One region of the Streptomyces sp. NPDC001410 genome, then DNA from elsewhere that is predicted to be linked to it. Evidence: riboswitches for the same ligand, from Rfam matches in the RefSeq annotation. Region 1 holds a riboswitch; each other region holds the start of a gene.
The links. Region 1 has a riboswitch for cyclic di-AMP ahead of ACFY3C_RS22400 (NlpC/P60 family protein). Riboswitches for the same ligand answer to the same signal wherever they lie in the genome.

Region 1 (7,723 bases):
CACGGCCAGCGCCAGCGCCGCCTCGGCCGGCGTCTGCCGGCCGAGCGCCGAGAACCGGGTGCCGAGCACGGCCGTGGCGGCGACGGCGGTGAGTGAGCCCGGGCTGTGCGCCTCGGCCACCCAGCGCTCCCGCTGCGCCACCAGCCGTACGAGGAAGTCGGCGGCCAGCGCCACCCAGGCGACGCAGGCCAGCCACAGGAAGACCCGGGACACCGTCTCGGGGCCCGTCAGATGCAGGCCCACCGAGACGATGCCGGTCGCCATGACGGCGGCACCCGCTGCCGGCGGACGCCCCGCCCACCACGTACGCAGAGCTGAGATGCCGGGCATGGGCCCGATGCTAGGCAGCCGCGCGGGCGGGGCGCGGAGGCCACGCGCGCGCGTGGCGCTCGGAACTTCGAATAAGGGGACGGTCGGGCTGGACGAAGGGGGTGGTGGTCAGGCGGGTCGGACAAAGCTGTGGATGATCGATTCGCCGCCGTAGTAGATCGACTCCTCGCGGACGTACGCGCCCGGCTTGGGGGCGTGGATCATCATGCCGTTGCCTATGTAGATGCCGACGTGGCTGATGTCGTCGTAGAAGAAGATCAGGTCGCCGGGCTGCGCATTGGCCAGGGAGACCGTGGTGCCGGCGTTCACCTGGTCGTAGGTGGTGCGCGGGAGCGAGACGCCGGCGGCCTTCCAGGCGGCCTGGGTGAGGCCCGAGCAGTCGTACGAGCCGGGTCCGGTGGCGCCCCACACGTAGGGCTTCCCGATCTGGGCGCGGGCGAAGGCGATCGCCTTCTCGGCCTTGGTGGCGTACGTCCCGGAGGACGTCGACGAGCCGCCGGAGGTCGACGAGCCGCTGGACGTGGACGAGCCGCTGGACGTGGACGAACCGCTCGCCTGCGCCTGGGCCTCCTCCTTGGCCTTGGCCGCTGCCGCCTGCTGCTTGGCCAGCTCCGCGGCCTTGCGCGCGGCCTCCTCCTGCTTCTGCCGCTCGATCGCCGCCAGCCGGGCCTTCTCCTCGGCCGTCAGCTGGGACAGCAGCTCGCGCGCGGAGGCGAGCTTCTTCTGGACGGTGGCCTTGGCGGTCTGCAGTTCGTTCTGCGACTCGGACAGCGTCTGGAGGCTCTTGGCGGCCTCCTGCCGCTTCTTCATGGTCGCGGCCTGCTCGGTGACGTAGTCGTCGACGGCGCTCTTCTGCCGCGAGGTCAGCCGGTTCATCAGCTGGCTCTCGTCGAAGTAGTCCTGGGGACTGTCCGCGAGCAGGAAGGTGGCGGTGTCGGTCGAGGCGGTCCCGGTCCGGTACTGGGCGGCGGCGAACGTGCCCAGCTCCTCGCGGGCCTTGTTCATCCGGGCGGTCCGCCGGGCGACCTCGTCGCGCAGGCTGTCGATGTGGGTGCGCTGCTTGCCGGTCTGCTCCTTGGCGGCGTTGTACTTCTCGGTCGCCGACTCCGCCTGGCGGTAGAGGTCGTCGACCTTCTTCTCGACCTCCTCCAGGCTCGGCTTTCCATCGGCCGCGGGAGCGGCGTCGGCCGTCTGGGACAGCACGGCCACGGAGGTGAGGGCGGCGGTGGCGAGGACCGGGGTGCGGAAACCTGCTCCGAGTGTGCCCGCGGGGCGCGACTTGCGGTGCGACGCCAAGGGAGGCGACTCCTTCCATGTGCCGCCTACCGGGTTAGCTGTCGGGTTCGGGCGGGTGGTCGGAAGGTTTGCCCTACGGCCCTCGTCCCGGGACGGGACGTGTGCCGATTCACCCCAGGTTCGGTGGGTCCCCGGCTCCGGGCACCGTGCGGGGGCGCGCCGGACTCGGCGGAGGCCGCGCGGATCGGCGACGTTCGCCGGAAGGGGGCGTGCGGCCCGCCCCGCAACCTAGCCAACTGGTGTGTCTCGTGTGAAGGTTGGTGCACGATATGTCCGATACATTTTCGTGACCTGGGTGTGGGATCGCTCCCGTGTCACGGGGTGATTCCGCTGTGTGAGGGGCTGTTCGACCGTCCTGGGGCGCGAAGGACCCGCCTTTTCCGAACCGGCCATGTTCCCGGGACGGCAGTCGGTTGTCGGTGCGGCGCCCTAGACTCGGAGAGCGATGAGCAGCCTCTTTGACGACAGCTTCCTGGCGGACCTCCAGGCCCCTCGCGGGCGCGAGGAGGAGCCCCCGCCGCCGCCCGAGGACGATCACGCTCCGGAGCCGCTTCCGGACGATCTGTTCGGCGGGAAGTTCGATGTGCCGCCGGACCGGGACGCGTACTACCGCGACGGCGCACCTCGCCCCGCGCTCGACGCGGCGGCGCTCCTGGAGGGGCTGAACGAGAACCAGCGCGCCGCGGTCGTCCACGCCGGCTCCCCGCTGCTCATCGTCGCCGGCGCAGGCTCCGGCAAGACCCGTGTGCTCACCCACCGCATCGCCCACCTGCTCGCCGAGCGGAACGTGCACCCGGGCCAGATCCTCGCGATCACCTTCACCAACAAGGCCGCGGGCGAGATGAAGGAGCGCGTCGAGCAGCTCGTCGGCCCGCGCGCGAACGCGATGTGGGTCATGACCTTCCACAGCGCGTGCGTACGGATCCTGCGGCGCGAGTCGAAGAAGCTCGGCTTCACGTCGAGCTTCTCCATCTACGACGCCGCCGACAGCAAGCGCCTGATGGCCCTGGTCTGCCGCGATCTGGACCTCGACCCCAAGCGCTTCCCGCCCAAGTCCTTCAGCGCCAAGATCAGCAACCTCAAGAACGAGCTGATCGACGAGGAGGACTTCGCCGCCCAGGCCGCCGACGGCTTCGAGAAGACCCTCGCCCAGGCCTACGCGCTCTACCAGTCGCGGCTGCGCGAGGCCAACGCGCTCGACTTCGACGACCTGATCATGACGACGGTCAACCTGCTGCGCGCCTTCCCGGACGTCGCCGAGCACTACCGCCGCCGCTTCCGGCACGTCCTGGTCGACGAGTACCAGGACACCAACCACGCCCAGTACGCGCTGGTGCGCGAGCTGGTCGGCACCGGCGAGCATGCCCCCGAGGACGTCGACACCCCGCCGAACGAGTACGACCTCCCGCCCGCCGAACTCTGCGTCGTGGGTGACGCGGACCAGTCGATCTACGCCTTCCGGGGCGCGACCATCCGCAACATCCTCCAGTTCGAGGAGGACTACCCGAACGCGACGACGATCCTGCTGGAGCAGAACTACCGCTCCACGCAGACCATCCTGTCCGCCGCCAACGCGGTCATCGAGCGCAACGAGTCCCGCCGCCCGAAGAACCTGTGGACCAACGCCGGCCAGGGCGCCCGGATCACCGGCTACGTCGCCGACACCGAGCACGACGAGGCCCAGTTCGTCGCCGACGAGATAGACCGCCTCACGGACGCGGGCGAGGCGAAGTCCGGTGACGTCGCCGTCTTCTACCGCACCAACGCCCAGTCCCGTGTCTTCGAAGAGGTCTTCATCCGCGTCGGCCTGCCCTACAAGGTCGTCGGCGGCGTCCGCTTCTACGAGCGCAAGGAGGTCCGGGACGTCCTGGCCTACCTGCGCGTCCTCGCCAACCCCGAGGACTCGGTGCCGCTGCGCCGCATCCTCAACGTCCCCAAGCGGGGCATCGGCGAGCGCGCCGAGGCGATGATCGACGCCCTCTCCCAGCGCGAGAAGATCAGCTTCCCGCAGGCCCTGAAGCGCGTGGACGAGGCGTACGGCATGGCCGCGCGGTCCACCAACGCGGTCAAGCGGTTCAACACGCTGATGGAGGACCTGCGCACGATCGTGGAGTCCGGCGCGGGACCGGCGACCGTCCTGGAGGCGGTGCTCGAACGCACCGGCTACCTGGCCGAGTTGCAGGCCTCGACCGACCCGCAGGACGAGACCCGCATCGAGAACCTCCAGGAACTCGCGGCCGTGGCCCTGGAGTTCGAGCAGGAGCGCGGCGAGGGCGAGTCGGTGGCGCTGTCCGACTTCCTGGAGCAGGTCGCGCTGGTCGCCGACTCCGACCAGATCCCCGACGAGGACGAGGAAGGCTCCGGCGTCATCACCCTGATGACCCTGCACACCGCCAAGGGCCTGGAGTTCCCGGTCGTCTTCCTGACCGGCATGGAGGACGGCGTCTTCCCGCACATGCGCGCCCTCGGCCAGACCAAGGAGCTGGAGGAGGAGCGGCGGCTGGCGTACGTCGGCATCACACGCGCGCGGGAGCGGCTCTACCTCACCCGGTCCACGCTGCGCAGCGCCTGGGGCCAGCCGTCGTACAACCCGCCCTCCCGCTTCCTGGAGGAGATCCCGGCCACCCATGTGGAGTGGAAGCGGACGGGAGCCGCCGCCCCGGTGTCCTCCGGGCCGGCCTCCGGGATCGCGGCCTCGCTGTCCTCGTCCCGCTCCCGCTCGTCGGCGGCGGGCGCGTCCGGGTTCGCCACCCGGCGGGCCTCCGAGAAGCCGGTCGTGTCCCTGGCCGTCGGCGACCGGGTCACCCACGACCAGTTCGGGCTCGGCACGGTCGTCGCGGTGTCGGGCGTGGAGGACAAGGCCCAGGCGACGATCGACTTCGGGGACGGGAAGCCGAAGCGGCTGCTGCTGCGGTACGCGCCGGTGGAGAAGCTGTAGGGAGACGAGTGAGCCCCGCCGGATCGGCGGGGCTCGGTTCGTCAAAGGCTCAGGTCGGGTCCAGGCCGTGGCTGCGCAGCCACGGCAGGGGGTCTATGGCCGCCCCGCCCGCCGGCCGTACCTCGAAGTGCAGGTGCGGGCCGGTGGAGTTGCCCGAGTTGCCGGAGTAGGCGATCGCGTCTCCGGCCTTGACGGTCGTACCGGAGGCGACGCGGTAGCTGGAGAGGTGGCAGTACCAGGTCTCCGTGCCGTCCTTCGCCGTCACGATCATCATGTTGCCGTAGGCGCTGTTCCACTTCGTGGAGACGACGCCGTCGGTGGCGGACATGACCGTGGTGCCGTACGAGACCGGGAAGTCGATGCCCGTGTGCACGGACATCCAGTTCACGCCGGCCTGGCCGAAGTAGGCGCTGAGCCCGTGCTGCGAGACCGGCAGCGCGAACTTGGGACGCAGCCGCTCCTTGAGCGCGGCCTCCGCGGCCGCCTTCTTCTGCTGCAGTTCCTGCTGCGCCTTGAGGTCGATGCGCTCCTGCGTCCGGCTGGCCCGGTCGGCGAAGTCGTCGGCGCCGGCGGAGAGGGTCCGCAGCTGGGAGTCCAGCTTGCTGTTGGCGACGGACGGCTTCACCGCGTGCGCGTCCGAGGCGGTGGCGGTGGTGTCCTTGTTGCCGTCGGTCAGGCTGCCGACGGAGGCGGCGGCGATCCCGGCGACGCCCATCACACAGACCGAGGGCACGGCGACGGTCAGCAGCGCGGAGCGTTTGGGGGGCGTACGGCGCCGGGAACGCGCCGCACTGCGGGAGCCCGCGCGGGTCGCCGGGGCCGGGGTGCCCTCTTCCTGGTCGTCGAGCAGGGACGGTACGGCGGGCAGCTCGCCCGTGTCGCCGAACTCGCCGTCCTCGGAGGGCATTTCGGTGAACTCGCCGACGTGCTCGAACGTGGTGGTGGCCTGCTGGTCGAACGGTTCGCCGACCTGCTCGAAGGTGGCCGTGGCCTGGTGGTCGAATGGTTCGCCGACCTGCTCGAAGGTGGCCGTGGCCTGGTGGTCGAATGGTTCGGCAAGCTGCTCGTGCGGCGCGGCCGCGCCGTCGGAGTTCCACTGGGTGGCGTCGTACGTGCCCGTCTCGAACGACTGCGTGCCCCACTCCCACTGCTGGGTGGGGTCGGCGGCGGCGGACTGGTCGGGCTGGAGCCAGGCGCTCGCGTCCCACTGGCCGCTGATGTCGTTCCCGGTGGGCTGTGCGGGGACCGACCAGGCGGTGTTGTCGTACACGCCCGAGTCGTAGGCGGCGTGATGCTGGGCCGCGTACGGGTCGTAGTTCAGGGTCTGGCCGGTGCCGGTCTGCCACTGCGTGGTGCCGTACGTGCCGGTGTGCTGCTCGTTGCCCGGGAGGCCGCCGAAGAGCGGGTCGGTGGCGAAGGATCCGGTGCCGGTGGTGCAGCCCGCAAAACCTGTGGCGTCGTAGCCGCCGTACGTGGTGAGGTCGTCGTACTGGGCTTCCTGAACCCCGTAGTACTGCGCGTACTGCGCGGTGGAGGCGTCGGAAGCCGGGGCCGGGGTGGTCATGGTCCCCGACGGGTGACGATCGTTCACCAACTTCTCTTTCGCCTCGACAACAGGGGCTGCCAGAGCAGTGCGGCGACTGTACCCGGCGGTACGCGGGCGCGACAATCTTCGGCCGGTTTCACGTGGGCCGGAAACGGGCAATCAGCCGTGTTTTGGCGGACGACGGACACGAGTTTGGCCTTGTGTTCGAAGAGTGTTCGATGTCAGATGGCCGTGCGTCATCTGTGGACCGGCTGTGCCGCGCCCATGCCGTCGCCCCGACCGCCCGTCGGCCGCCGCCCTCAGGCCACCGTCACGCCGTCGCTGAGCGGTTCCTCGGGCAGGGTGTTGTCGAGCGCGTCGCGTATTCCGGCCGCCACCGCGGGGTGCACCGGCAGCGCGAGGTGGCCGATCCCGGTCACCCGGACGTTCAGGGCGTCCAGGTCGGGGTGGTCGATGCAGGCCGTCTCCGGCGGGTCCATCACGGAGTCGAGGTCGCTCCAGAAGCTGACGAACCGCGTCCGGCAGCCCGGCGCGGGCCGGGTCAGCTCCTCGATCACCTCCGAGCCGGGCCGCATCTGCCGCACGATCGGATGGGCGCTGGCCAGCGGTACGGCGCGGGTGCCGGAGTGCGGGGTGCCCAGCGTGACCAGGGTGCGCACCCGCAGGTCACCGCCCAGGCGCTGTACGTAATAACGGGCGATCAACCCGCCGAGGCTGTGCCCCACGATGTCGACCTGGCCGTTTCCGGTGCGCTCGCAGATCTCCTCGACGTGCCGCCCCAGCAGTTCGGCAGCGGTGCGAATGTCGCAGGTCAGCGGGGAGTAGTTGAGCGATTCGACGCGCTGCCTGCCGTTCCGGGCGAGATTGCGGCGCAGCAGGACGAAGACCGAGCGGTTGTCGATGAAGCCGTGCAGCAGGACGACCGGGGGTCCGGCCCGGTCGGGCAGCCGGGTGGCACCGTCCCCGGCGGGGAGCGCGGGGGAGCGGCGCTCCTGGGTGAGGCCGGTCGGATACAGCAGCAGGTGGCCGGCCAGGATCGCGGCCTCGAGCGCGGTCGCCTTGAGGAGGGCCATGGACAGTTCGACCAGTCTGCCGGGCCACAGGCGCCGGTAGAGCGGGAGGAAGAGTGGCAGTACCCCGGTGACCTTCATGGGCCGACCTCCTGTCGGCACACGGAGAGACGGCTCGATCCCCCGTGCGCCCTCATGTCCCACCGTGTGATTTCCCCCTCGCTGCGCACCGTAAAACCGCCGGTTGCGGGATGCTGGAGATAACGTTCGTTCACTTCCCGACGGGTGGCGGAACGTGCCAGATATGCGGTACTTGTCGGTACGGACGGAAGCGGCCGCTTCCGTGGTCGCTTGATGGAGGCAGTGATGGGTGTGGCAGCCGGTCCGATCCGCGTGGTGGTCGCCAAGCCGGGGCTCGACGGCCACGATCGTGGGGCCAAGGTCATCGCGCGGGCGCTGCGCGACGCCGGTATGGAGGTCATCTACACCGGGCTTCACCAGACGCCGGAACAGATCGTCGACACCGCCATCCAGGAGGACGCCGACGCGATCGGCCTGTCCATCCTCTCGGGCGCTCACAACACCCTCTTCGCCGCCGTCATC
Region 2 (7,723 bases), on a different contig from region 1:
GCTGCACCGCGAGGGAGCGGTCGGTGGGTTCGAGATCGAACTCCAGACGTACGACGCCGTCCTCGAAGCTGCGCTTCTGCGTGTACCCGGCGTCCGTGAACACCTTGATCATCTTGGTGTTGGCGGGCAGCACCTCGGCGGCGAAGCGGCGGATCCCGCGCTCGCGGGCGACGGCGGCGATGTGTTCCAGGAGGGCCGAGGCGACCCCACGGCCCTGGTGGGCGTCCTGCACCAGGAAGGCGACCTCGGCCTCGTCGGCGGGCGCGGAGGCGGGCAGACCGTCGGCACCAATGCGGTCATAGCGTACGGTGGCGATGAACTCGCCGCCGATCGTGGCGGCAAGTCCCACCCTGTCCACAAAGTCGTGGTGCGTGAAGCGGTGGACGTCCTTGGCGGAGAGTCGTGGGTACGGCGCGAAGAAGCGGTAGTACTTCGACTCGTCCGAGACCTGCTCGTAGAAGCTGACGAGGCGATCGGCGTCATCAACGGTGATGGGCCGGATGCGCGCGGTACCCCCGTCGCGCAGCACCACGTCCGCCTCCCAGTGGGCGGGGTACTCGTGCCGGTCCTGCCGGTCCGCCGGGCTCTGCATGGGCCCCAGAGTAAGGCTCGCGTACGACAACGGCGCGAGGCAGTCTGTGCAGGACGGAAGTCGGACCGAGGCCGCGGCCCGACGGCACACCGGAGCGGGACGAAGGACCGTTCCGGGCACGCTTTGCGATATGGGAAACTGGTCTAGACAACCCTGAACACCGAAGGGCAGCAACACATGGCTGAGCGCCGCGTCAACGTCGGCTGGGCCGAGGGCCTCCACGCCCGCCCCGCATCCATCTTCGTCCGGGCCGCCACGGCCGCAGGTGTCCCGGTGACGATCGCCAAGGCTGACGGCAACCCCGTCAACGCGGCCTCCATGCTGGCCGTCCTGGGCCTGGGTGCCCAGGGCGGCGAGGAGATCGTCCTCGCCTCCGACGCCGAGGGCGCGGACATCGCCCTGGACCGTCTGGCCAAGCTGGTCTCCGAGGGCCTGGAAGAGCTCCCCGAGACCGTCTGAGGTATGCCAGGAAGCCGCGTCGCCCTTTCCGGGTGGCGCGGCCTCCGCCTTTTTGGCGCCCGGTCCGGGGAATTCACCACAGGCACACCGAAGGCACACGACCGCGAATTCACGGCGCGCCGGGAAAAGGGCAGCGGAAATACCCGCCCGCCGAATATCCCCTCTTTGTATACGGCGCCCGTGTTAATGCCGCAGGCTCTGCATGTTTACGGCATGTTGCGAGTTCCTCACACGTTCGGAGCGGTCCCCGCCCGAGGTGAACCGCAACCGGTGCGCGCCCGTCGAGCGCTCCGTGTGCATCGCCGTGATCGCCCGCGCGCGCTCGCTGTCACCGCGTGCCACCGCGTCCACGATCGCGCCGTGCTCCGCCCAGGAGTCCACCGGACTCGGCGGCGCCTCCACCGTGTACATCCAGGCGATCTTGTGCCGCAGCTGGGTCAGCATCGAGGACAGCGAGGGGCTTCCGGAGGCCTGCGCCAGCGTCTCGTGGAACCAGCCGCCCAGCGAGCGCAGATCGTCGCTGCTGCCCCGCCTGGCCCGCTCCTGGCCCAGCCGGACCAGCCCTCGCAGCACCTTCAGATGGGCCTCGGTGCGCCGCTGGGCGGCCCGGGAGGCGCCGAGCGGCTCCAGGAGCGTGCGCATCTCCAGCAGGTCTGCGGCCTCCTGCTCGGTCGGCTCGGCCACGCACGCGCCCGCGTGCCGCCGGGTCACCACGAAGCCCTCCGCCTCCAGGGTGCGCAGGGCCTCACGGACAGGGACGCGCGAGACGCCGTAGCGGCGGGCGAGGACTTCCTCGGTGAGGCGGCCGCCGCGCTCGTAGACACCCGCGACGATGTCGTCCCGGATCGCCGTGCACACCGAGTGCGCCGGAATACGCATGACCGACCTCCGCTTTAATCCCCGTGAAACGTCGACGATGGACGCATGTTCCGTGACTCTATTGCAATGAGCCGGAATTTCCGACGGCAGGCCGGAATCCATGGATATTTTTTGGACAGCGGATGCCGCAGGCACTGCGAAAAACGGCGAAAGCCCCGGCTCGTGAGCCGGGGCTTCGGGATGTCGTGCGCCGGAGCGTCAGACGTTCACGCCGTGCTGGCGGAGATAGGCGATCGGGTCGACGTCCGAACCGTACTCGGAGGTCGTACGGGCCTCGAAGTGCAGATGCGGTCCGGTGACGTTGCCGGTCGCGCCGGACAGGCCGATCTGCTGGCCCGGGAGGACCTTCTGGCCCACGACGACGCCGATGGACGACAGGTGGCCGTACTGGGTGTACATGCCGTCGGCCATCCGGATCACGATCTGGTTGCCGTACGCGCCGCCCCACCCGGTGGAGACGACCGTACCGGAGCCGACCGCGTGGACGGACGTTCCGCTGGCCGCGTGGAAGTCGATGCCGGTGTGGGAACCGGAGGACCACAGGGAGCTGCTGGCCTTGTAGCCGGTGGAGACGTACGAGTGCGCGATCGGGGCGACGAAGGCGTTCAGGCGCTTGCGCTCGGCCTCTCGCGCGGCGCGGGCCTGGGCCTCGCGCTCCTTCTTCGCCTCCATGGCGGCCACCTTGGCCGCGGCCTCCTCGGCCGCCTTCTGCCGGGCGGCCACCAGCTGGGCCTCGGCCTGCGCGTCGATCTGCTCGGCGACCGAGTCGCTGGCGGTGATGACCGGGGTGAGGCCGGTGTCCTCGACGGAGTTGTCCGCGGCGAGCGCCGGGCCGGCCGCCAGGGTGCCGACGACACCGGTGGTGGTGAGGGCCGCGACACCGGCCGCCTGAACGGTGGTGCGCTTGACCCGGCCGGGCTTGCGGTGCTTCCCGGTGGCGTACATGAACGCCATGAAGTTGCTGGTCCTTTCCTTCCCTCTCGCCTACCGGGTTAGCTGACGGGTTCGGAGCAGGAAGGTCTCCTACGGACCCCCTCGCCGGTGCGCGGGCGTCCGATTCACCCCAGGGACTGCGGTGGGTCCCCGGCTCCCCTGGCTCGCGCCGTGGGGGGACTCGGCGATGACTGTCCGGTGCCGCGGGCGCGGCGCACTGCCTGACGAACAGCCCGGTCGACGCTATGCGGCCCGACTTTCGATCCCCAAACGGATCCGGGCTTTTGTAGCGCATCCCACAGGCCAGACAGGCAACCTCTGCCCCAATTCGGACATCTGGGGAAGAGTTCCGCACAGCAAAGGGCCCTGACGACCCGTCGGGTCGTCAGGGCCCCCACGCGCGCGGGGCGCGGTGAAGCCGCTACTCGGCTGTCACGACGGTGACTTCGCCGATACCGAGCGCCTCGACCGGCGCCTTGATCTCGGCCGCGTCACCGACGAGAACGGTCACCAGGCGGTCCACCGGGAAGGCGTTGATGACCGCCGCGGTGGCCTCCACGGTGCCGGTGCCGGCGAGCTGCTGATACAGAGTCGCCTGGAAGTCGTCGGGCAGGTACTGCTCGACCTGGTCCGCCAGCGTGCTCGCGACGGCCGCCGCGGTCTCGTACTTCAGCGGCGCCACACCGACCAGGTTCTGCACCGCGACGTCGCGCTCGGCGTCGGTCAGGCCCTCCGCCGCGAGCGTGCGCAGCACCGTCCACAGGTCCTGCAGCGCGGGACCGGTGTTCGGGGTGTCCACGGAGCCGCTGATCGCGAGCATCGCGGCGCCCGTGCCGTCCGGCGCGGAGCGCAGGACCTGCCCGAAGGAGCGCACGCCGTAGGTGTAGCCCTTCTCCTCGCGCAGGACGCGGTCCAGGCGGGAGGTGAGGGTGCCGCCGAGGCAGTAGGTGCCGAGCACCTGGGCGGGCCACATGCGGTCGTGCCGGTCGGGTCCGATCCGGCCGATGAGCAGCTGGGTCTGGACGGCGCCCGGCCGGTCGACGATGACCACCCGGCCGGTGTCGTCGGCGGTCACCGGCGGCACGGGTCGCGGCGCGCCCGGGGTGCCCGTCCAGGCGCCCAGGGTGTCGGCGAGCAGCTCGTCCAGGTCGGTGCCGGTGAGGTCACCGACCACGACCACGGTGGCGGTGGCGGGCCGCACATGGCGGTCGTAGAAGGCGCGCACGGCCGCCGCCTCGATCTTCTCGACCGTCTCCTCGGTGCCCTGGCGCGGCCGCGACATGCGCGAGGTCGCCGGGAACAGCTCCTTGGAGAGTTCCTTGGCGGCGCGGCGGGCCGGGTTGGCCAGCTCGTGCGGGATCTCGTCCAGGCGGTTGCGGACCAGCCGCTCGACCTCGCTCTCGTCGAAGGCGGGCGCGCGCAGGGCGTCGGCGAGCAGGCCGAGGCCCTTGGCCAGGCGGGAGGCCGGGACCTCCAGGCTGAGGCGGACGCCGGGGTGGTCGGCGTGCGAGTCGAGCGTGGCGCCGGCCCGCTCCAGCTCGGCGGCGAACTCCTCGGCGGAGTGCTTGTCGGTGCCCTCCGAGAAGGCCCGCGCCATGATCGTGGCGACGCCCTCCAGAGCGGGCTTCTCGGCGTCCAGGGGCGCGTCCAGCAGCACCTCGACGGCGACGACCTGCTGGCCGGGGCGGTGGCAGCGCAGCACGGTCAGGCCGTTGTCCAGCGTGCCGCGCTCGGGGGCGGGGAACGCCCACGGCCTGGCCTCGCCCGGCTGCGGCTGGGGGTGGAAGTCCATCGTGGCGAGCTCGGTCACTTGGCCGTCTCCTCGTTGTCGCTCTTGTCGGCGCCCGCCTCTACGGTGGCTTCCTGCTCCGGGTCCTCGGGGACGTCGGCGTCCTGGACGGTCTCCGGGTGCTTCGGCTCGTAGACGAGGACCGCGCGGTTGTCGGGGCGCAGGCAGGCCTTGGCGACCTCCTGGACCTCCTCTGGGGTCACCTCGAGGACGCGCTGGACGGCGGTCAGGGCGAGCTGCGGGTCGCCGAACAGGACGGCGAACCGGCACAGTTCGTCGGCGCGGCCGGCGACCGTGCCGAGCCGGTCCAGCCACTCGCGCTCCAACTGGGCCTGGGCGCGCTCCATCTCCTCGGCCGTGGGGCCCTCCTCGGCGAACCGGGCCAGCTCCTCGTCGATCGCGGACTCGATCACCGGCACCTCGACGTCACCGGAGGTCTTCACGTCCAGCCAGCCGAGCGAGGGCGCGCCGGCCAGGCGCAGCAGGCCGAAGCCGGCCGCGACGGCCGTACGGTCGCGGCGCACGAGCCGGTTGTACAGGCGGGAGGACTCGCCGCCGCCGAGGACGGTCAGGGCCAGGTCGGCCGCGTCCGCCTTGCGGGTGCCGTCCTGCGGGAGCCGGTAGGCGGCCATCAGGGCGCGCGCCGGGACCTCCTCCTCGACGACCTCGCGCAGCTGCTCGCCGATGATCTCGGGCAGGGAGCCGTCGCGGGGCTCGGGCTTGCCGTCGTGGGAGGGGATCGACCCGAAGTACTTCTCGATCCAGGCGAGGGTCTGCACGGGGTCGATGTCGCCGACCACGGAGAGCACCGCGTTGTTCGGCGCGTAGTAGGTGCGGAAGAACTGGCGCGCGTCCTCCAGGGTGGCCGCGTCCAAGTCCGCCATCGAGCCGATCGGCGTGTGGTGGTAGGGGTGGCCCTCCGGGTAGGCGAGGGCGGTCAGCTTCTCGAACGCGGTGCCGTAGGGCACGTTGTCGTAGCGCTGGCGGCGCTCGTTCTTGACGACGTCCCGCTGGTTCTCCATGGACTCGTCGTCCAGGGCGGTGAGCAGGGAGCCCATGCGGTCGGCCTCCAGCCAGAGGGCGAGCTCCAGCTGGTGGGTGGGCATGGTCTCGAAGTAGTTGGTGCGCTCGAAGCTGGTGGTGCCGTTCAGGGAGCCGCCGGCGCCCTGCACCAGCTCGAAGTGGCCGTTGCCGGTGACCTGCGCCGACCCCTGGAACATCAGGTGCTCGAAAAGGTGAGCCAGGCCGGTGCGTCCCTTGACTTCGTGGCGGGAGCCGACGTCGTACCAGAGGCACACCGCCGCCACCGGGGTCAGGTGGTCCTCGGAGAGCACCACGCGCAGACCGTTGGCCAGGCGGTGCTCGGTCGCTGTCAGGCCCCCGGAGCCTGCCTCGGCTGTGGTCGTGTGACCCATGGGCATGTACGTCCCTTCGCGAGCGGAGGCGGTCGTCGAAACCGCTGTTTTCCTGCCGGTCCTGCCACTGTATGCAAAGCGTGCGAGGCCTCGGCGAAGTTCCCGCCGGACGTACGCCCACAGCGGATCGCGTAGCCTGCGTCAGGCGTGCCGTGGGACGGCTTTCCGGCACCGGGCAGAGCCGCACGGACCGGGTCGTGGCCCGGCTTGTCAGTGCCTCGGTCCACAATGGTCCGCGTCAGATCCGTCAAACGCTTCAGCAAGGAGCCAGGCAGGATGGCCCGCCGCAGCACGAAGACCCCGCCGCCCGACGACTCGTACGAGGAGAAGATCCTCGACATCGACGTCGTGGACGAGATGCGTGGCTCCTACCTTGAGTACGCGTACTCGGTCATCTATTCGCGCGCCCTGCCGGACGCCCGTGACGGCCTCAAGCCGGTGCACCGCCGCATCGTCTACCAGATGAACGAGATGGGCCTGCGCCGCGACCGCGGCTACGTGAAGTGCGCCCGGGTCGTCGGCGAGGTCATGGGCAAGCTGCACCCGCACGGCGACGCGTCGATCTACGACGCCCTGGTGCGCATGGCCCAGCCGTTCTCGATGCGCCTCCCGCTGGTCGACGGCCACGGCAACTTCGGCTCGCTGGGCAACGACGACCCGCCGGCCGCCATGCGGTACACCGAGTGCCGGATGGCCGAGGCGACGAGCCTGATGACGGAGTCGATCGACGAGGACACGGTCGACTTCACGCCCAATTACGACGGCCAGGAGCAGGAGCCGGTGGCGCTGCCCGCCGCCTTCCCGAACCTGCTGGTCAACGGCTCCTCGGGCATCGCGGTCGGCATGGCGACGAACATGCCGCCGCACAACCTGCGCGAGGTCATCGCGGCTGCCCGCCACCTGATCAGGTACCCGAACGCGGACCTGGACGCACTGATGCGGCACGTCCCGGGCCCCGACCTGCCCACCGGCGGCCGGATCGTCGGCCTGGACGGCATCCGGGACGCGTATGCGACGGGCCGCGGCACCTTCAAGATGCGCGCGACGGTCTCGATCGAGACCGTGACCGCCCGTCGCAAGGGCCTGGTCGTCACCGAACTGCCGTTCACGGTCGGTCCGGAGAAGGTGATCGCGAAGATCAAGGACCTGGTCAACGCGAAGAAGGTCCAGGGCATCGCCGACGTCAAGGACCTCACCGACCGCGAGCACGGCCTGCGTCTGGTCATCGAGATCAAGAACGGCTTCGTGCCGGAGGCGATCCTGGAGCAGCTGTACAAGCTCACTCCGATGGAGGAGTCCTTCGGCATCAACAACGTGGCCCTGGTGGACGGGCAGCCGCTCACCCTGGGCCTGAAGGAGCTGCTGGAGGTCTACCTCGACCACCGCTTCAACGTCGTGCGGCGCCGCAGCGAGTTCCGCCGCGGCAAGCGCCGTGACCGTCTGCACCTGGTCGAGGGTCTGCTGACCGCGCTGGTCGACATCGACGAGGTCATCCGGCTGATCCGGTCCAGCGAGAACTCCGCGCAGGCCAAGGAGCGCCTGATGGAGCGGTTCTCGCTGAGCGAGGTCCAGACGCAGTACATCCTCGACACGCCGCTGCGCCGGCTCACCAAGTACGACCGCATCGAGCTGGAGGCGGAGAAGGAGAAGCTCACC
Region 3 (7,723 bases), on a different contig from region 1:
GTGAGGGTGAGTCCGCCGACCTTGGTGGCCTCGTGCCAGTCGAGTTCGCGCAGCCGGTCCGCGGACACGCCCCAGTGTTCGAGATGGGCACCGACGCCCAGCGGCACGGCGAACACGGTGTCCGTGTCGGCCAGCGCCTTGATCGTGGGCATGTCCAGGTGGTCGTAGTGGTCGTGCGAGACGACCACCACGTCGACCGGGCCGAGCGCGGCCAGCGGCAGCGGCACCGGGTGCAGCCGCTTGGGCCCGGCGAAGGGGAACGGGGAGCAGCGCTCGCCCCAGACGGGGTCGAACAGGATCCGGTGGCCGTCGATCTCCACGAGCACGCTGGAGTGGCCCATCCACGTCACCCGCAGCCCCGTGGCCGGCGGCTTGGCGAGGTCGGCCAGGGTGGTGGCGTGCACCGGGACGGTGCCGCGGGGGGCGCGCAGCGGCCGGGTGTCCTTGTCCAGGAACACCTTGGCGAAGTCGAGCATGGAACCGGAGGGCCGGGTGCGAGCGGTGCCGCCGGGGTTCTGGAAGACGCCGTCCTTGAAGTGGGGGGAGCGGCGGATGCGGGCCATGCGCTCACCGCTCGGTTCCGCGCCGAAGGCCTCGGGCTGAAGCATGCCGAGCCCGAAGCTCTGGGAACGCAGACCGGTCACGGTACCTCCTGGTGGAGTCGCTGAGGTCCTCCATTATGGTCGGCGCCCCCGACAGGCCGGGGTGGCCGGGGTCACAGTCCGGCGTCCTGCGCGCACAGCTGAGGATCCGTCGCACGTTGACAGGCCGTCCACCGGCTCCGAATACTGACTCGCGATTCAGTAACCCTCACCCGGGAGACCCCCATGACCGCCCCTCTGATGTCGCTCGTCTGGACCGACCACATCACCGGCCGCCGGGGTTTCCTGGTGGTGGACCGGCTGGTGCGGGGCGTGGCCAGCGGCGGGCTGCGGATGCGGCCCGGCTGCACCCTGGAGGAGGTCGCCGGACTGGCCCGCGGCATGACGATGAAGGAGGCTCTGCACTACAACCCCGAGGGCCGTTATGTCCCGCTCGGCGGCGCCAAGGGCGGCATCGACTGCGATCCGCAGGACCCCGGGGCGTACGGGCTGCTCGTGCGCTACCTGCGGGCCATGCGGCCGTACATCGAGAGCTTCTGGACCACCGGCGAGGATCTGGGCCTCACCCAGGACCTGGTGGACCGCGCGGCGGCGGAGGCGGGCCTGGTCTCCTCGGTGCAGGCCGTGTACCCGCTGCTGGACGACGAGGCGGCGGCTCGCAAGCGGCTCGCGGACGCCTTCGCGGTCGAGGTGGACGGCATCGGCCTGGACGAGCTGGCGGGCGGCTGCGGGGTCGCCGAGTCGGTGCTGGCCGCCCTGGACCGGGCGTCGGTGCCGTACCGGGGCACCCGGGTGGCCGTGCAGGGCCTGGGCACGATGGGCGGGGCCACGGCCCGCTTCCTCGCGCGCGCGGGCCTCACGGTGGTGGCCGTTGCCGACATCAAGGGGACCGTCGCCAACCCGGACGGTCTCGACGTGGAGGCGCTACTGGCCGCGCGGGACGCCTACGGCACGGTCGACCGCTCGGTGCTGCGCCCCGGCGACCGTGAACTGCCCGGCGACGCGTGGCTGTCCGCGGACGCGGAGGTGCTGGTGCCGGCCGCGGTGTCGTACGCGATCGGCACCGCCGAACAGGAGCGGATCACCGCCCCCTGGATCGTCGAGGCGGCCAACATGCCCGTCCTGCCCGAGGCGGAGGCTCTGCTGGCCGCGCGCGGGGTGACCGTGCTGCCGGACGTGGTGGTCAACTCCGCCACGAACGCCTGGTGGTGGTGGACCCTGTTCGGCGACATCGGCCCGGACGCCGACGAGGCGTTCGCGCACATCCGCCGTTCGATGCGCGCCCTGGTCGACCTGATGCTCACGCGCGCGGAGGCCGACGGTACGACGCCGCGAGCCGGCGCCCACGCCCTGGTGACCGACCGACTGCCGGTGATCGCGGAGCGCTTCGGGTGGTACCGCTGACACAGGCCGGGCGCCCACGGGACCGCGGCACGCGAAGTGGCCGCGGGAGCCGGGCTCTTTCGGTGCGGCCCTGGGCGACGGATTAGGGTGACCGCGTGGCGAGAGTGCGGTTGAGTGTGGCCGAGCGGCGGGAGGAGTTGCTGCGGGCCGCCATCGAGCAGATCGAGGCGCGGGGCGTGGCGGCGGTGAGGATCGCCGACGTGGCCTCTGCGCTCGGTGTGAGCAACGCGCTGGTGCTGTACCACTTCTCGACCAAGGAGAAGCTGGTCGCCGAGGCCTTCACCTATGCGGCCGCGGACGACCTCGCGCATCTGCGGGGGCTGCTGGACCGGCGGACCTCCGCGCTGCGCCGCCTGCGGGCCGCCGTGCGCTGGTACGCGCCCACGGGCCAGGCCAAGGGCTGGCGACTGTGGATCGAGGGCTGGGCGGTGGCACTGCGCGAGCCCGCCCTCCGGCAGGTCACCCGCGATCTGGACCAGCAGTGGAAGGCGGCGATCACCGCGGTCATCGCGGAGGGCGTGGCGGGGGGCGAGTTCGAGTGCGCCGACCCCGCGGGAGCGGCGCTGCGGCTCACCGCGCTCCTCGACGGTCTCGCGGTGCAGCTCACGTCGTACCCGGGCTCGGTGCCGCGGTCCCGGGCGCGGCAGTGGGCGGACGAGGCCCTGGCCCGGGAACTCGGGCTGGGCCGGGAGGCGTTGACCGAGCCGAAGCGGTGAGCGTCCGGTCGGTGCGGTGGTACGGATGTGCCCCGCACCGCCGGGCTCGCGCGGTGCGGGGCACGGACGCCGGCCGTCACGCCACCGACGCGATCCGCATCTTGATGTCGTCCGGCGACAGGGTGCCCTTCGCCGTCACGTGGTCGCCGGAGGACTCGCCGCGCAGCCGGCGGCCGATCCACGGGACGAGGTACTCGCGGGCCCAGTGGACGTCGTCGCGGCGGACCTCCAGGGTGCCCCGGGGCGGGAGCGGCGGCCAGGGCTGCTCCGGGTCGGCCGGGATCTGCAGGCCGAGGGCCTGGCCTGCGCGCAGCGCCACGCGCGTGTGCCCCTCGGGTGAGAGGTGGAGCCGGTCGTCGTCCCACGCCCTGCGGTCCTGGACGGACTTCAGGGACCACAGGTCGAGCACGGGGCACCCGTACCGGTCGGCGATGGCGCGGACGTGCCCGTTGTAGGTGGCGATCTTGCCGCGCAGATGCTTGAGCAGCGGGACGCCACGGGTGTCGAAGCCGGTAGTCACGAGCACGGTGCCCGCGACGTCGGTGAGCTGGGACACGGCCCGCTCGAAACGCTCGGCCACCTCGTCCGGGTCGGTGCCGGGCCGGATGATGTCGTTGCCGCCCGCGCAGAAGGACACGAGGTCCGGGGCGAGTTCGACGGCCTTCGGGAGCTGGTCCGCCATGATCTGGTCGAGCAGCTTTCCGCGCACGGCCAGGTTGGTGTACGCGAAGTCGCCCTCGGGACGCCGGTCCGCGAGCAGTACCGCGAACCGGTCGGCCCAGCCCACGAACGCCCCGTCGGGGCCGGGGTCGCCCACGCCCTCGGTGAAGCTGTCCCCCACCGCCACGTACGACCCGATCAGTGATCTGTTGTCATTCTTCGAATCGTCTGCCACGTCGGACCATGATTCACCTTCGGATGTGACCTACGCGACCGTAGGCAGGGGTTGACGAACGGTGAGATGAGACACCCTTAAATGATTTGCCAATCCTGGAATAACGCCACGGTCAGGCGTGTTGACGGTGCGCACACGCTCAGACGGCGACGCCGTGCGAGCGGAGGTAGCCGAGCGGGTCGATGTCCGAGCCGTAGTTCGGCGTGGTGCGGATCTCGAAGTGCAGGTGCGGGCCGGTCACGTTGCCGGTCGCGCCGGAGAGGCCGATCTGCTGGCCCGCGGTCACGGTCTGGCCGGCCGAGACGGAGAGCTGCGAGAGGTGGGCGTACTGGGCGTAGTAGCCGTCGTTCAGCTTGATGACGACCTGGTTGCCGTACGCGCCGCCCCACCCGGCGGAGACGACGGTGCCGGCGGCGACGGCCTTGAGCGGGGTACCGGTCGGCACGACGAAGTCGACGCCGGTGTGGTGGCCGCTGGACCACATGCTGCCGGCCACGTGGTAGGCGGTGCCGATGGTGGCGCCGACGACCGGGAGGGTGTAGCCGGTGGAAGGCACGGAGGGCACCGAGGGGGCGGAGGGTGCGGTGGCGGCACCGGAGGCCTGGCCCGACTGGGACCGGGCCGGGGATGCCGGCGCCGGGGCGGAGGGCTCGGTGTGCGTCCGGGCCACCTTCGCGCCGAGCGACAGCTTCAGGCCCGGGTGGATCAGCGAGGGGTCCTGGCCGACGGCCTGCCGGTTGGCGTCGTAGAGCCGCTGCCAGCCGCCGCTGACGTGCTGCGCGTCGGCGATCTTCGCCAGCCAGTCGCCGGACTGCACCGTGTAGGTGCGCACACCCGAATTCAGCTGCGCGGCCGCCTTCTTCACGGTCGTCTTTTCCACGGCCGGAAGGGACTGCACGGCCTTTCCGGAAACGGACTGCGTGGTGGCGGCGTGCGCTCCGGTGGCCCCGAGGAGCGGCAGGGCCAGCGCGGCACCGCCGGTTCCGGCGACGGCGATCGAGCGGGTGAGACGCGGGGTCTTGGGACGGCGGTGCTTACCCTTCGTGGGCATGGCGCTTTCCTCTCCGGCGCCTGCGAGGTGAGCTGACGGGTTCGGGCTGGAGCTGCCCGGCCGCGCGGTGCGTGGCTGCACCCCAGCCTGTTCCGGAGACCGGGACAGGCAGTCGTACCTGGCGGGTCCCCCGCTCCTGCCGAACACGGGTGAAGTGTGTGGGGACTCCGGGCGGCGGCAGGATTCGGCGTTCCGTCCGGATTGGTGGCGAACGTAAGCGAGCAAGACGCAACCGGACAAGAAGCAGTTTCCCGGCGTCGGCGTTTCAAGTGATCGAATTCGGGAATTCACGGTCACTCTCCGTGAATTCCCGAATCCTCCCCCTTTTCAATTGCCTTCGCTTTTATGGGGATTACGTGGACATGACGCGCGACGCACGGTCACGAATATGACGCTCCTCACGCGCCGACTTCCCACGCCCCCTTACTCCAGAGCGAGTTGGAATGAAGGCTCCAATTCGGACAGAACACTCAGATGCGGCGTAGCCGGAGAACCGTCGCATCCAGGTCACCCTTCAGTCCGGTGCGCAGCCCGTGGTGCAGCAGGACGACCCCGCGGTGCACTTCGCTCGTTTCGCGGCATTCGTACGACGCCTTCGGGTCGAGTCCGCGCAGCCGCAGCGCCGGCACCGGCTCGCCGTAGTGCTGCGCCTGGAGGCAGGCGAGGACCACGGCCTCGCCCCCGAGGACGTACTGGACGGCGCTCAGACCGCCCGTCGGGGGCCGCAGCCGGTACTGGTCGCCGCGCTGGACGACCGGTCGGATCTCCTTGTAGAGGTCCACCCAGCGACGAGCCTCGGCCAGCTCCTCCCCGGTCCACTCGGTGAGGTCGCCGCCGACGCCGAGGACCCCGGCCATCGAGCTGACGAAGCGGAACCGCAGCGAGCTCTCCCGCCCGTTGAGCTGGGTGTTCGGGCTGTCGGTGACCCAGGCGGCCATGACCCGCGCCGGATGGATCTGGCTGAAGCCGTGCTGGATCGCGAGCCGGTCGAGCGGGTCGGTGTTGTCGGAGGTCCACACCTGGTCGGTACGGCTCATCACGCCGAGGTCGATCCGCCCGCCGCCGCCCGAGCAGGACTCGAAGGCGACCGAGGGATGGGCGGCGCGCAGCCGGTCCAGCAGGGCGTACAGGGCGCGGACGTGGTCCACCCACAGACGCTGCGGGTACGGCTCCCCGGGCCAGCCGGCGTCGGTGAAGCAGCGGTTGAAGTCCCACTTCACGTAGTCGATCGGGGCGCTCGACAGGAGGGTGTCCAGCTGCTCCCAGAGGTACTCCTGGACGTCCTCGCGGGCGAGGTTGAGGACGAGCTGGTTGCGCAGTTCCGTCCGCTTACGTCCCGGTTGGTACTGCACCCAGTCGGGGTGGGCGCGGTAGAGGTCGCTGTCGGGGTTGACCATCTCCGGCTCGACCCAGATGCCGAACTGCATGCCGAGGCCGTGCACCTGGTCGGCGAGGGGCTTGAGGCCGTGCGGGAAGCGGTCGGGGTTGGGCGTCCAGTCGCCGAGGCCGGCCCGGTCACTGGTGCGGGCACCGAACCAGCCGTCGTCCACGACGAACAGCTCGACGCCGATCTCGGCGGCCCGCCGGGCGAGGGCGGCCTGCTGCTCCTCGGAGATGTCGAAGGTGGTCGCCTCCCAGGAGTTGAACAGCACCGGCCGGTCCTGCTCCGCGCCCGGGATGACGTACGCCCGCTGGTAGGCGTGCCAGGTGCGGCTGGCCCCGCCGAACCCGCCGTCGCTCCACAGGCCGGCGAAGACGGGGGTGGTGTACGACTCCCCCGGCTGGAGCAGCAGCAGGCCCGAGTCGTCGTATCCGGCGCCGCCGGTGATCTGCACGCGCGCGTCCGGGAGTTGGGCGACGGCGATCCGCCAGGAGCCGGACCAGCCGAGCGCGCAGCCGTAGACCTCGCCGCGCTCCTCGGTCGCGTCGGCGTCCAGCGCGACCCAGGGCAGGTGCTGGTGGCCGGTGTGGCCGCGGCGGCTGCCGATGACCTTCTCGCCGTAGGTGAGGGGGGCGGTGGTCAGCAGCGACTCGGCGGCCCAGCGGCCGTGCAGCTGGGACAGCCGCCAGCCCTCACGGTCGGGCAGGGTCCAGGTGGCGGCGTCGGCACGCAGCAGCTCCACGCGCGCGTGCGAGCCGTTTTCCATGGTCACCCAGCGCTCCACGACGTCCCCGCGCATCCGGTAGTGCAGGGTGACGGCGAGCCCGTCGTCGTCGAAGCGCAGCCGCAGTTGGTCGCCGTCGGTACCGCCCTCTGTGTCGTACGACACGAAGCGCCACTCGGTGCCGCGCCGCTCCTCGGTGCGCACGGACAGAGCCGGACGGACGAAGCGGGGGCCGCCCTCGACGGGGTACTCCTCGCGGCCGTCGAGCGGGGACTCGAAGGGCCAGTAGGCGGGCAGCGGGCTCAGCGCCAGTGCCTCGGCGTCGGCGAGTGCGATCCGTGGCCCCCAGTGCAGGTGCAGCAGTTCGTCCGCCTCGGTCAGGTGCAGCGCATAGCTGCTGCCGGGGCCCGACAGGAGCCAGGTACGACCGTCTTCGGCGATGTCCACCATCGAGACCTCACAGGTGCCAACAGATCCGCTCAAGTGCGAACATCATTAGGCCCAGCAGCCCCTGGTGGCAACGCCTGTGGACAACTCATTGCCCGAGGTAATCGATGTCGTATCGTCGACGGAGCGCCCGTCGACGAGCCGCGCCGGCGGGGCCGACCGTGAGGAGCCCCCGTGACGCAGCAGGTCCCCTCGACCGAGCCCGAGCTGGCCGGAGTGCGCAATTTCCGCGATGTGGGCGGACTGCCGACCGTGGACGGACGGCGGGTGCGCCCCGGGGCGCTGTTCCGCAGCGGCCACCTCGCGCACGCCACCGAGGAGGACGCGGCCTTCCTCGCGTCCCTGGGCCTGCACACGATCTTCGACTTCCGCAACGCGGCCGACCAGAAGCTGGAGGGCCCGGACGTCGAGCTGCCCGGCGTGCGGAACGTGAACCTGCCGCTGAGCGACCCGGCGGACGGCGCCGAGTTCTGGAAGATGGTCCGCGACGGCGACATCGAGCA
Region 4 (7,723 bases), on a different contig from region 1:
ATCTGCGGGAAGCCGGGATATCCGTGGCGGACGCGTCCCCCACCGCCCAGGAGCTGGTCGACGCCTGCGCCGGCGGGCGGACGGTGGTGGTCGTGGCCACCGGCGAGGGAGAGCCCGCCCTCACCGACGGCCTGGCCCGCCTGGCCGGCTCCGGCCGGGTGCGGATGCCGGAGCTGGAGCTGCTGCCCGCCTCCTACGACCTGCCCGGCGCCCGCCTCCTCGACCTCGTCCAGGTCATGGACCGCATCCGCGCCGAATGCCCCTGGTCGTCCCGGCAGACCCACAAGGGCCTGGCGAAGTACGGCATCGAGGAGGCGTACGAACTGGTCGAGGCGATCGAGGCCGGCGACCGCGAGGAACTGCGGGAGGAGCTGGGCGACGTCCTGCTCCAGGTCGTCTTCCACTCCCGCATCGCCGAGGAGGACGCGGACGCGCCGTTCTCGATCGACGACGTGGCCGGCGGCATCGTCGCCAAGCTGATCCACCGCCACCCGCACGTCTTCGGCGACGAGAAGGCCGAGACCCCGGAGGACGTCAAGGAGCACTGGCTGCGCACCAAGGCCGTGGAGAAGCGGCGCACCTCGGTCACCGAGGGCGTCCCCCTCGGCCAGCCCGGCCTCGCCCTCACCGCCAAACTCGCCTCCCGCGCCCACACGGCAGGTCTGGACGTCCCCCTGCCGCAGGGGGAGGGCATCGGCTACGAGCTGCTGGCCATGGCGGTACGGGCCGAGGCACAGGGCGTGGACCCGGAGGCGGCGCTGCGGGCGGCGGCGCGGGTGTACCGGGACGCGATCAAGGAGACGGAAGACCAGGGGAAGAGGGATGCGGAGGACGGAGGCGAAGGACTGGCGGTGAGCTGACTGCTTACAGGGCGTCAGAGCCCGTACACCTCAGTACCGTTGACCTGAACGTGGTGGTGAGGTGTGGGGGCGTGCGTGAGGCTGGAGTCGGAGCTGGCGAGCGTTGGGGCCGAGGTCCTCGTGGCGAGGCGGGACCCGGTGGAGTGGGCCCGGGTGCGGAAGGCGTTCGCGGCCTGGTTCAAGGGCAACGGCGCTCCCGGCTACGAGACCGAACTCCGCGTCGACCCGTGGCCGGCGGCAGGTCTCACGGAGCTGGAGCAGAAGGTCTGGTTCACGCGCGTGCGCATGACGCTCGACCATGCACCCTCCAGAGATGTCGCGGCCGATCAACTGCGCCGCCTGATAACGGAGTTCGCCCTCACCCAGGATGCGGGACGAGACCCGGACCCCGGCCCGCAGTCGGAGCAGGCCCCGCCCCTTTCCGCAGACCACGTCGACTTCCGGCGCGGCACCTTCCACGACCGGGTCGTGGGGGTGCAGCACAACCACTACGGCGCCGTTCCCGCACCGGCGCAGTGGCGGCCCGTCGGTCAGGTGGGGCCGCGGGAGTTCGGCGTACACCCGACCGGGCCCGTGCCGGGGCTGCCCGACGTACCGCCGTATGTGCCGCGCGACTGCGACGAGGACCTGCGCGCCAAGCTCGCCCGCACCAGCCTGGTGCTGATCCTGGGCGAGCCGTACGCGGGCAAGTCGTACACCGCCTGGCACGGTGTGCGCGCACTGGAGGACCATCGTCTGTACGCTCCGGACCCGGGCGAGGACCTGCGTCCGCTGGTGGCCACACTGCGGAGCGAACCCGGCAGGTACGTCGTCTGGCTGGACGAGCTGACCGACCACCTCGGCCCGGGCCGGCTGGACCTTCGGCTGCTGGGGCGGCTCAACGAACAAGGTGCCGTCGTGCTCGGGACGATGCGCCCCGCCGAGTACTACAGGCGCCGCGCCGGGAGCGCCCCCGGCGACCGTGTCGTCGCCGCGGCGCGCACGGTGGAGCTGGCGCGCGAGTGGAGTGAGGACGAGCTGGCACGGCTGTCGGCGCACGACGACCCACGTGCCTACCCGGCGTACATGTGGAGCGGCAGAGAGGGGGCGGCCTCGTACTTCGCGGTCGGGCATCTGCTGTTCGACGAGTGGCGCCGGGTGGGCACACAACTGGAGCATCCGGGCGGGCAGTTACTGGTGCGGGCGGCGGTCGATCTCGCCCGGTGCGGGGTCACGGGCGCGGTACCGGCCGAGCTGCTCAGGAGCGTTCAGGAGCAGTACGGGGCGCAGGAGGGGGAGTCCTTCGAGGACGCGCTCGCCTGGGCGACGGCGCCGATGTTCGGGGTCTCGGGGCTGATCGTGGCGGGCGAAGGGGAAGGCACCTGGCGGGCGTACGGGGCACTGGTCGCGGAGGCGCTGCGGTCGGGGGACCTGGAGCCGGTGCCGGACACGGTGTGGTGGACGCTGCTGGACGCGGCGGAGAACGGGGCACCGCTGGACCGCGGCGTGATTCTCGGGGCGGCCCGCGCGGCGCTGCGCCCGCGTGTCGAGGCGGGGGACGCGGAGGTGCTGTTCAGCCTTGCCCTCCGCACCGAGGGCGAGGAGGGCACGTCCCTGCTGCACCGGGCGGCCGACGCGGGACACGCGCAGGCGGCGGGAGAGGTGGCGAGGCATTTCCTGCTGATCGACGGGGACGAGCAGGCCGCACTCCCGTATCTGGAGGTTGCCGCGGAGAGCGGGGACTCCTGGGCCGCGCTCCAGCTCGGCCGGATCCACCGCGACCACGCCGAGCGCTGGCTGCGTACGGCCGCGGAGGCGGGAGAGGGCGCGGCGGCACACGAGCTGGGCGACATGCTGGTGGGGCCCGGACGCGAGGACGAGGCGCTGCGCTGGTACCGCAAGGCCGCCGCAGCGGGCCACCGTGAGGTGGCGGGGAGCCTCGGCAACCTCCTGTACTACTGGCACGATCAGGAGGCGGAGGACTGGCTCCGGTACGCCGCCGCATGGGGTGACGTCCGCGCCGTGAACAGCCTCGGCGTCTATCTCGACGCCGAGAAGGACGCCGACGACACCGAGAAGGAACTCCTCTACCGGCAGGCCGCCGAGGGCGGAGACCCGTCCGCGGCGGTCAACCTCGGCCTAACGCTGGAGAACCTCGGCCGGGACGAGGAGGCGCTGTCGTGGTACCTCAAGGGTCATGAACGGGGAGCCGCGTACGCCGAGCTGCACATGGCCGAGCTGCTGAGGAAGCAGGGGAAGGACACGGAGGCCGAGGAGTGGTTCCGCAAGGCGGCCGCCCTGGACCCGGAAGGCGTCCCCGCATCGCTCCCGGAACCACCCGGCCACACCTCCACCAGCGATCTGGATATCGTCCAGGAGTGACCAGCCGGCCCAGCCACCCCCACCCCCCGACCGCCCCCGACCTCTTCACCTGGGAGTTCGCCAGCAACCCCTACCCCGCCTACGCCTGGCTCCGCGGGCACGCCCCCGTGCACCGGACCCGGCTGCCCAGCGGGGTCGAGGCCTGGTTGGTCACGCGGTATGCCGATGCCAAGCAGGCCCTCGCCGACCAGCGGCTGAGCAAGAACCCGGCGCATCACGACGAGCCCGCGCATGCCAAGGGGAAGACCGGCATCCCGGGCGAGCGCAAGGCCGAGCTGATGACGCACCTGCTGAACATCGACCCGCCGGACCACACCCGCCTGCGCCGGCTGGTCAGCAAGGCGTTCACGCCCCGCAGGGTCGCCGAGTTCGCGCCCCGGGTGCAGGAGCTGACCGACCACCTCATCGACCAGTTCGCGAAGCAGGGCTCGGCCGACCTCATCCACGAGTTCGCGTTCCCGCTCCCCATCTACGCCATCTGCGATCTGCTCGGCGTCCCGCGCGAGGACCAGGACGACTTCCGGGACTGGGCGGGGATGATGATCCGGCACGGGGGAGGGCCGCGGGGCGGGGTCGCGCGGTCGGTGAAGAAGATGCGGGGCTATCTCGCCGAGCTCATCCACAAGAAGCGCGAGGCCCTGCCCGACGACCCCACCCCCGGCGAGGACCTGATCTCCGGCCTCATCCGCGCCTCCGACCACGGTGAGCACCTCACCGAGAACGAGGCCGCGGCGATGGCCTTCATCCTGCTGTTCGCCGGGTTCGAGACGACCGTGAACCTGATCGGCAACGGCACCTACGCCCTGCTCACCCACCCCGAGCAGCGCCACAGCCTGCAGCGGTCCCTGGCCGCGGGGGAGCGGGACCTCCTGGAGACCGGGGTCGAGGAACTCCTGCGCTACGACGGCCCGGTGGAGCTGGCCACCTGGCGGTTCGCCACCCGGCCGCTCACCATCGGCGGGCAGGACATCGCCGCCGGGGACCCGGTGCTCGTCGTCCTCGCCGCCGCCGACCGGGATCCGGAGCGGTTCGCCGACCCGGACGTCCTGGACCTGTCCCGCCGGGACAACCAGCACCTCGGCTACGGCCACGGCATCCACTACTGCCTCGGTGCCCCGCTCGCCCGTCTGGAGGGCCAGGCCGCGCTCGCCACCCTCCTCACCCGCCTCCCCGACCTGCGGCTCGGGGCGGACCCGGCCGAGCTGCGCTGGCGCGGCGGGCTCATCATGCGCGGCCTGCGCACCCTCCCCGTGGAGTTCACGCCCGCCCCCTGAGCGCGGCTCGAACAGGCCGGACACGGGCAGACGTTCGCACAGCCGAACATGACAGGCACTTTCTTCTGTGATCTTCACGTGATCTGCGCGGCATTAACTTGTGACAAGTGATCGTCTGCCGATACGTTCACTCATCAGCGTGGCCCCCGAGTTCCATCGGCCACGCCGGCCCCGCTGTCGCACGAAAGGCTTCCGCATGCTCTCCGGGAACGGTCGTCACCGTCGCCCCCGTCAGGCTCCGGCCCTCCTCGTCGCGGCCGGCGTGACCGGCTCCGCCATCGCCATCCCGCTGCTCGGCGCGGCGAGCGCCAACGCGGCCGACGGCACCACATGGGACAAGGTGGCCGAGTGCGAGAGCGGCGGCTCCTGGAGCGCCGACACCGGCAACGGTTACTACGGCGGCCTGCAGATATCCCAGGACGACTGGGACAAGTACGGCGGCACGAAGTACGCCTCCACCGCCGACCAGGCCAGCCGTTCGCAGCAGATCGCCGTCGCCGAGAGGATCCTCGACGACCAGGGCACCACCCCCTGGGCCACCTGCGCCCTGCTCTCCGGCATGACCTCGAAGTCCGACTCCGTGGACGTCGACACGGGCGTCTCGGACTCGGGCTCGGACTCCGACTCGGGCTCGGCGCACTCCGGGAACTCCTCCAAGTCCTCGGACTCGTCCAAGTCGGACGGCAGTTCCGATTCCGACGAGAATTCCGACTCTTCCGACCTGTCGGATTCATCCTCCTCGTCACCCTCATCCGACTCCTCCTCGGATGCGAAGGGCAGGCCGTCCCCGAGCGCTGACCAGGACGCCGACTCCAAGGGCTCCGGCAAGAGCACAGACACTCCCAAGTCCGACAAATCCGCATCGCCCGACTCCGGAGACGTTCAGGGGGACGAGTCCGTCACCACGGATCCCGCAACGGAGGGCTCGGACAATTCGTGGCAGACCAGCGGCTCTTCGAGCCTGGTCGACACCGGCGCCCTCGGCAGTGGCGGACGTCACCGTGGTGCAAGTGCGGACGAAAGCGCGACAAACGGTCAGAACGACACCCCGTCGGGTCGCCATGCCGGCCGCGACGCGGGCACCTACACCGTCCGCGAGGGTGACACCCTCTGCTCCATCGCCGACTCCCTTGACCTCGACGGCGGATGGCACGCGCTCTATGCCGGGAACAAGAAGGCCATCGGCGCCGACCCGAACCACATCAGTGCCGGTCAGACCCTGAAAGTCGGTGCCGAAGAGGGCGATAAGTAGCGGGAGTTGACGCCCCGCTTCGCTCCCTAATGTCCCTTTTGGTGAAAGTGTGGGATGAGTCTCAGAAGCCCTGATCGTCTTTGAAATTCCGCCCATCGCCTGTCTACGGTCAAGGCCGCTCGTCACCACGAGCCCCGGCATCCGCAACGCCGAGTCCTGCCAGCGGCCGCCCGGGAACAGTCGTCGCGTCATGCGCCGTAGGCAGGAGCGGGGGACCCAAGGTAAGTGCCGGGACCGGCAGTTGATGTCGGTACCGGCTTGGGGTGAAGCCGCGTCCCGTAAGGGCCGCGGCCGGGCAACTCAACCGGCCCGAACCCGACAGCTCACCTCGCAGGCGTCGGTGAGGGGATCGATCCATGCTGTTCTCCGGCAAGGGCACGCACCGTCGTCCGTTCAAGGCCACCCGTGTCATCGCGCTCGCCGGTGTCACCGGCGCCGCCATCGCCGCCCCGCTGATGGCGGCCGGCAACGCCTCCGCCGCCACCGCCTCCGAGTGGGACAAGGTCGCCCAGTGCGAGTCCGGCGGCAACTGGTCGATCAACACCGGCAACGGCTACTACGGCGGCCTGCAGTTCTCCGCCTCCACCTGGGCCGCCTACGGCGGTACCGCCTACGCCGCCCGCGCCGACCTGGCCACCAAGCAGCAGCAGATCACCGTCGCCGAGAAGGTCCTCGCCTCCCAGGGCAAGGGCGCCTGGCCGGTCTGCGGCACGGGCCTGTCGAGCACCCCGTACAGCGGCACCGCGGCGGCCCCGTCGAGCAGCAGCGCCTCGAAGACCACCACGACCACCACCCGCGCCACCGAGCAGCAGGCCGCCTCCCGGTCCGCCGAGCGCCAGACCGTCACCACCCCGACCGGCAAGAAGGTCAAGAAGGGCGACGGCGAGTACAAGGTGGTCAAGGGCGACACCCTCGGCACGATCGCCGAGAAGCACAAGGTCAAGGGCGGCTGGCAGAAGCTGTTCGAGCTGAACAAGGGCATCGTCGAGGACGCCGACCTCATCTACCCGGGCCAGCAGCTGCACCTGAAGTGACACCTGGCTCCCACCGGAACCACAGCGCTCTCACAAGGCCTGCCCCCACTCTGAAGGCCTCGTGAGGGTCTTCCCCCCGTCCCCACGGGCTCCCCGTCCCGGCGCGTGTTCCCCCGTACGCGCCGGGGCGGGGTTGTTTGTGCCCCCACCCTGTGTCCCCGCCTCGCTCCCCGCCCCGTTTCCCCTCTGTCTCCCCGCCTGTTTCCCCACTCTTCGGCCGGGCCTCATCCACAAGCCTCTTTGTTCCGAGCGTGAACAATAGGTACGGTCTCCCTGTCCCTCTCCGTCCACGGGTCGGTCGGTCGGTGGCCGACGCCCCCAGGACGGTTAGGCTCTAGGCGCAAGGCACACAAGCCCCGCACAACCAGCGTCACATCCACGAAGGAGATGCTCGTGCCGTCCATCGACGTCGTCGTAGCCCGGGAAATCCTGGACTCCCGAGGCAACCCCACGGTCGAGGTCGAGGTCGGCCTCGACGACGGCAGCACGGGTCGTGCCGCCGTCCCGTCCGGCGCCTCCACCGGCGCCTTCGAGGCCATCGAGCTGCGCGACGGTGACCCGAACCGCTACCAGGGCAAGGGTGTCGAGAAGGCCGTCCTCGCCGTCATCGAGCAGATCGGCCCGGAGCTGGTCGGCTACGACGCCACCGAGCAGCGCCTGATCGACCAGGCCATGTTCGACCTGGACGCCACCGACAACAAGGGCTCCCTCGGCGCCAACGCCATCCTCGGCGTCTCCCTCGCCGTCGCCCACGCCGCCTCCGAGGCCAGCGACCTCCCGCTCTTCCGCTACCTGGGCGGCCCGAACGCGCACCTGCTGCCGGTGCCGATGATGAACATCCTGAACGGCGGCTCGCACGCCGACTCCAACGTGGACATCCAGGAGTTCATGATCGCCCCGATCGGCGCGGAGTCCTTCTCCGAGGCCCTGCGCTGGGGCACC

Region 2: another riboswitch for cyclic di-AMP. It lies ahead of ACFY3C_RS37890 (M23 family metallopeptidase); the one in region 1 lies ahead of ACFY3C_RS22400 (NlpC/P60 family protein).
Region 3: another riboswitch for cyclic di-AMP. It lies ahead of ACFY3C_RS02915 (peptidoglycan DD-metalloendopeptidase family protein); the one in region 1 lies ahead of ACFY3C_RS22400 (NlpC/P60 family protein).
Region 4: another riboswitch for cyclic di-AMP. It lies ahead of ACFY3C_RS35295 (transglycosylase family protein); the one in region 1 lies ahead of ACFY3C_RS22400 (NlpC/P60 family protein).

Annotation. Positions count from the first base shown of each region.
Region 1 is NZ_JBIAWE010000009.1:392,162-399,884, forward strand. Features, by position in the region: gene ACFY3C_RS22395 (tellurite resistance/C4-dicarboxylate transporter family protein) at 1-330, opposite strand, end outside; gene ACFY3C_RS22400 (NlpC/P60 family protein) at 439-1,626, opposite strand; cyclic di-AMP (ydaO/yuaA leader) riboswitch at 1,635-1,807, opposite strand; gene pcrA (DNA helicase PcrA) at 2,072-4,564, shown strand; gene ACFY3C_RS22410 (peptidoglycan DD-metalloendopeptidase family protein) at 4,614-6,155, opposite strand; gene ACFY3C_RS22415 (esterase/lipase family protein) at 6,410-7,261, opposite strand; gene ACFY3C_RS22420 (cobalamin B12-binding domain-containing protein) at 7,487-7,723, shown strand, end outside.
Region 2 is NZ_JBIAWE010000022.1:137,896-145,618, reverse strand. Features, by position in the region: gene ACFY3C_RS37905 (GNAT family N-acetyltransferase) at 1-592, opposite strand, end outside; gene ACFY3C_RS37900 (HPr family phosphocarrier protein) at 770-1,051, shown strand; gene ACFY3C_RS37895 (GntR family transcriptional regulator) at 1,235-1,930, opposite strand; gene ACFY3C_RS37890 (M23 family metallopeptidase) at 2,129-2,884, opposite strand; cyclic di-AMP (ydaO/yuaA leader) riboswitch at 2,897-3,060, opposite strand; gene ACFY3C_RS37885 (M16 family metallopeptidase) at 3,285-4,673, opposite strand; gene ACFY3C_RS37880 (M16 family metallopeptidase) at 4,670-6,073, opposite strand; gene ACFY3C_RS37875 (DNA topoisomerase (ATP-hydrolyzing) subunit A) at 6,344-7,723, shown strand, end outside.
Region 3 is NZ_JBIAWE010000001.1:666,373-674,095, forward strand. Features, by position in the region: gene ACFY3C_RS02895 (MBL fold metallo-hydrolase) at 1-644, opposite strand, end outside; gene ACFY3C_RS02900 (Glu/Leu/Phe/Val dehydrogenase dimerization domain-containing protein) at 828-2,006, shown strand; gene ACFY3C_RS02905 (TetR/AcrR family transcriptional regulator) at 2,102-2,722, shown strand; gene ACFY3C_RS02910 (SGNH/GDSL hydrolase family protein) at 2,799-3,584, opposite strand; gene ACFY3C_RS02915 (peptidoglycan DD-metalloendopeptidase family protein) at 3,757-4,668, opposite strand; cyclic di-AMP (ydaO/yuaA leader) riboswitch at 4,673-4,835, opposite strand; gene ACFY3C_RS02920 (alpha-galactosidase) at 5,139-7,223, opposite strand; gene ACFY3C_RS02925 (tyrosine-protein phosphatase) at 7,395-7,723, shown strand, end outside.
Region 4 is NZ_JBIAWE010000019.1:176,595-184,317, forward strand. Features, by position in the region: gene ACFY3C_RS35275 (nucleoside triphosphate pyrophosphohydrolase) at 1-860, shown strand, start outside; gene ACFY3C_RS35280 (tetratricopeptide repeat protein) at 936-3,221, shown strand; gene ACFY3C_RS35285 (cytochrome P450) at 3,218-4,495, shown strand; gene ACFY3C_RS35290 (transglycosylase family protein) at 4,692-5,747, shown strand; cyclic di-AMP (ydaO/yuaA leader) riboswitch at 5,931-6,099, shown strand; gene ACFY3C_RS35295 (transglycosylase family protein) at 6,104-6,781, shown strand; gene eno (phosphopyruvate hydratase) at 7,169-7,723, shown strand, end outside.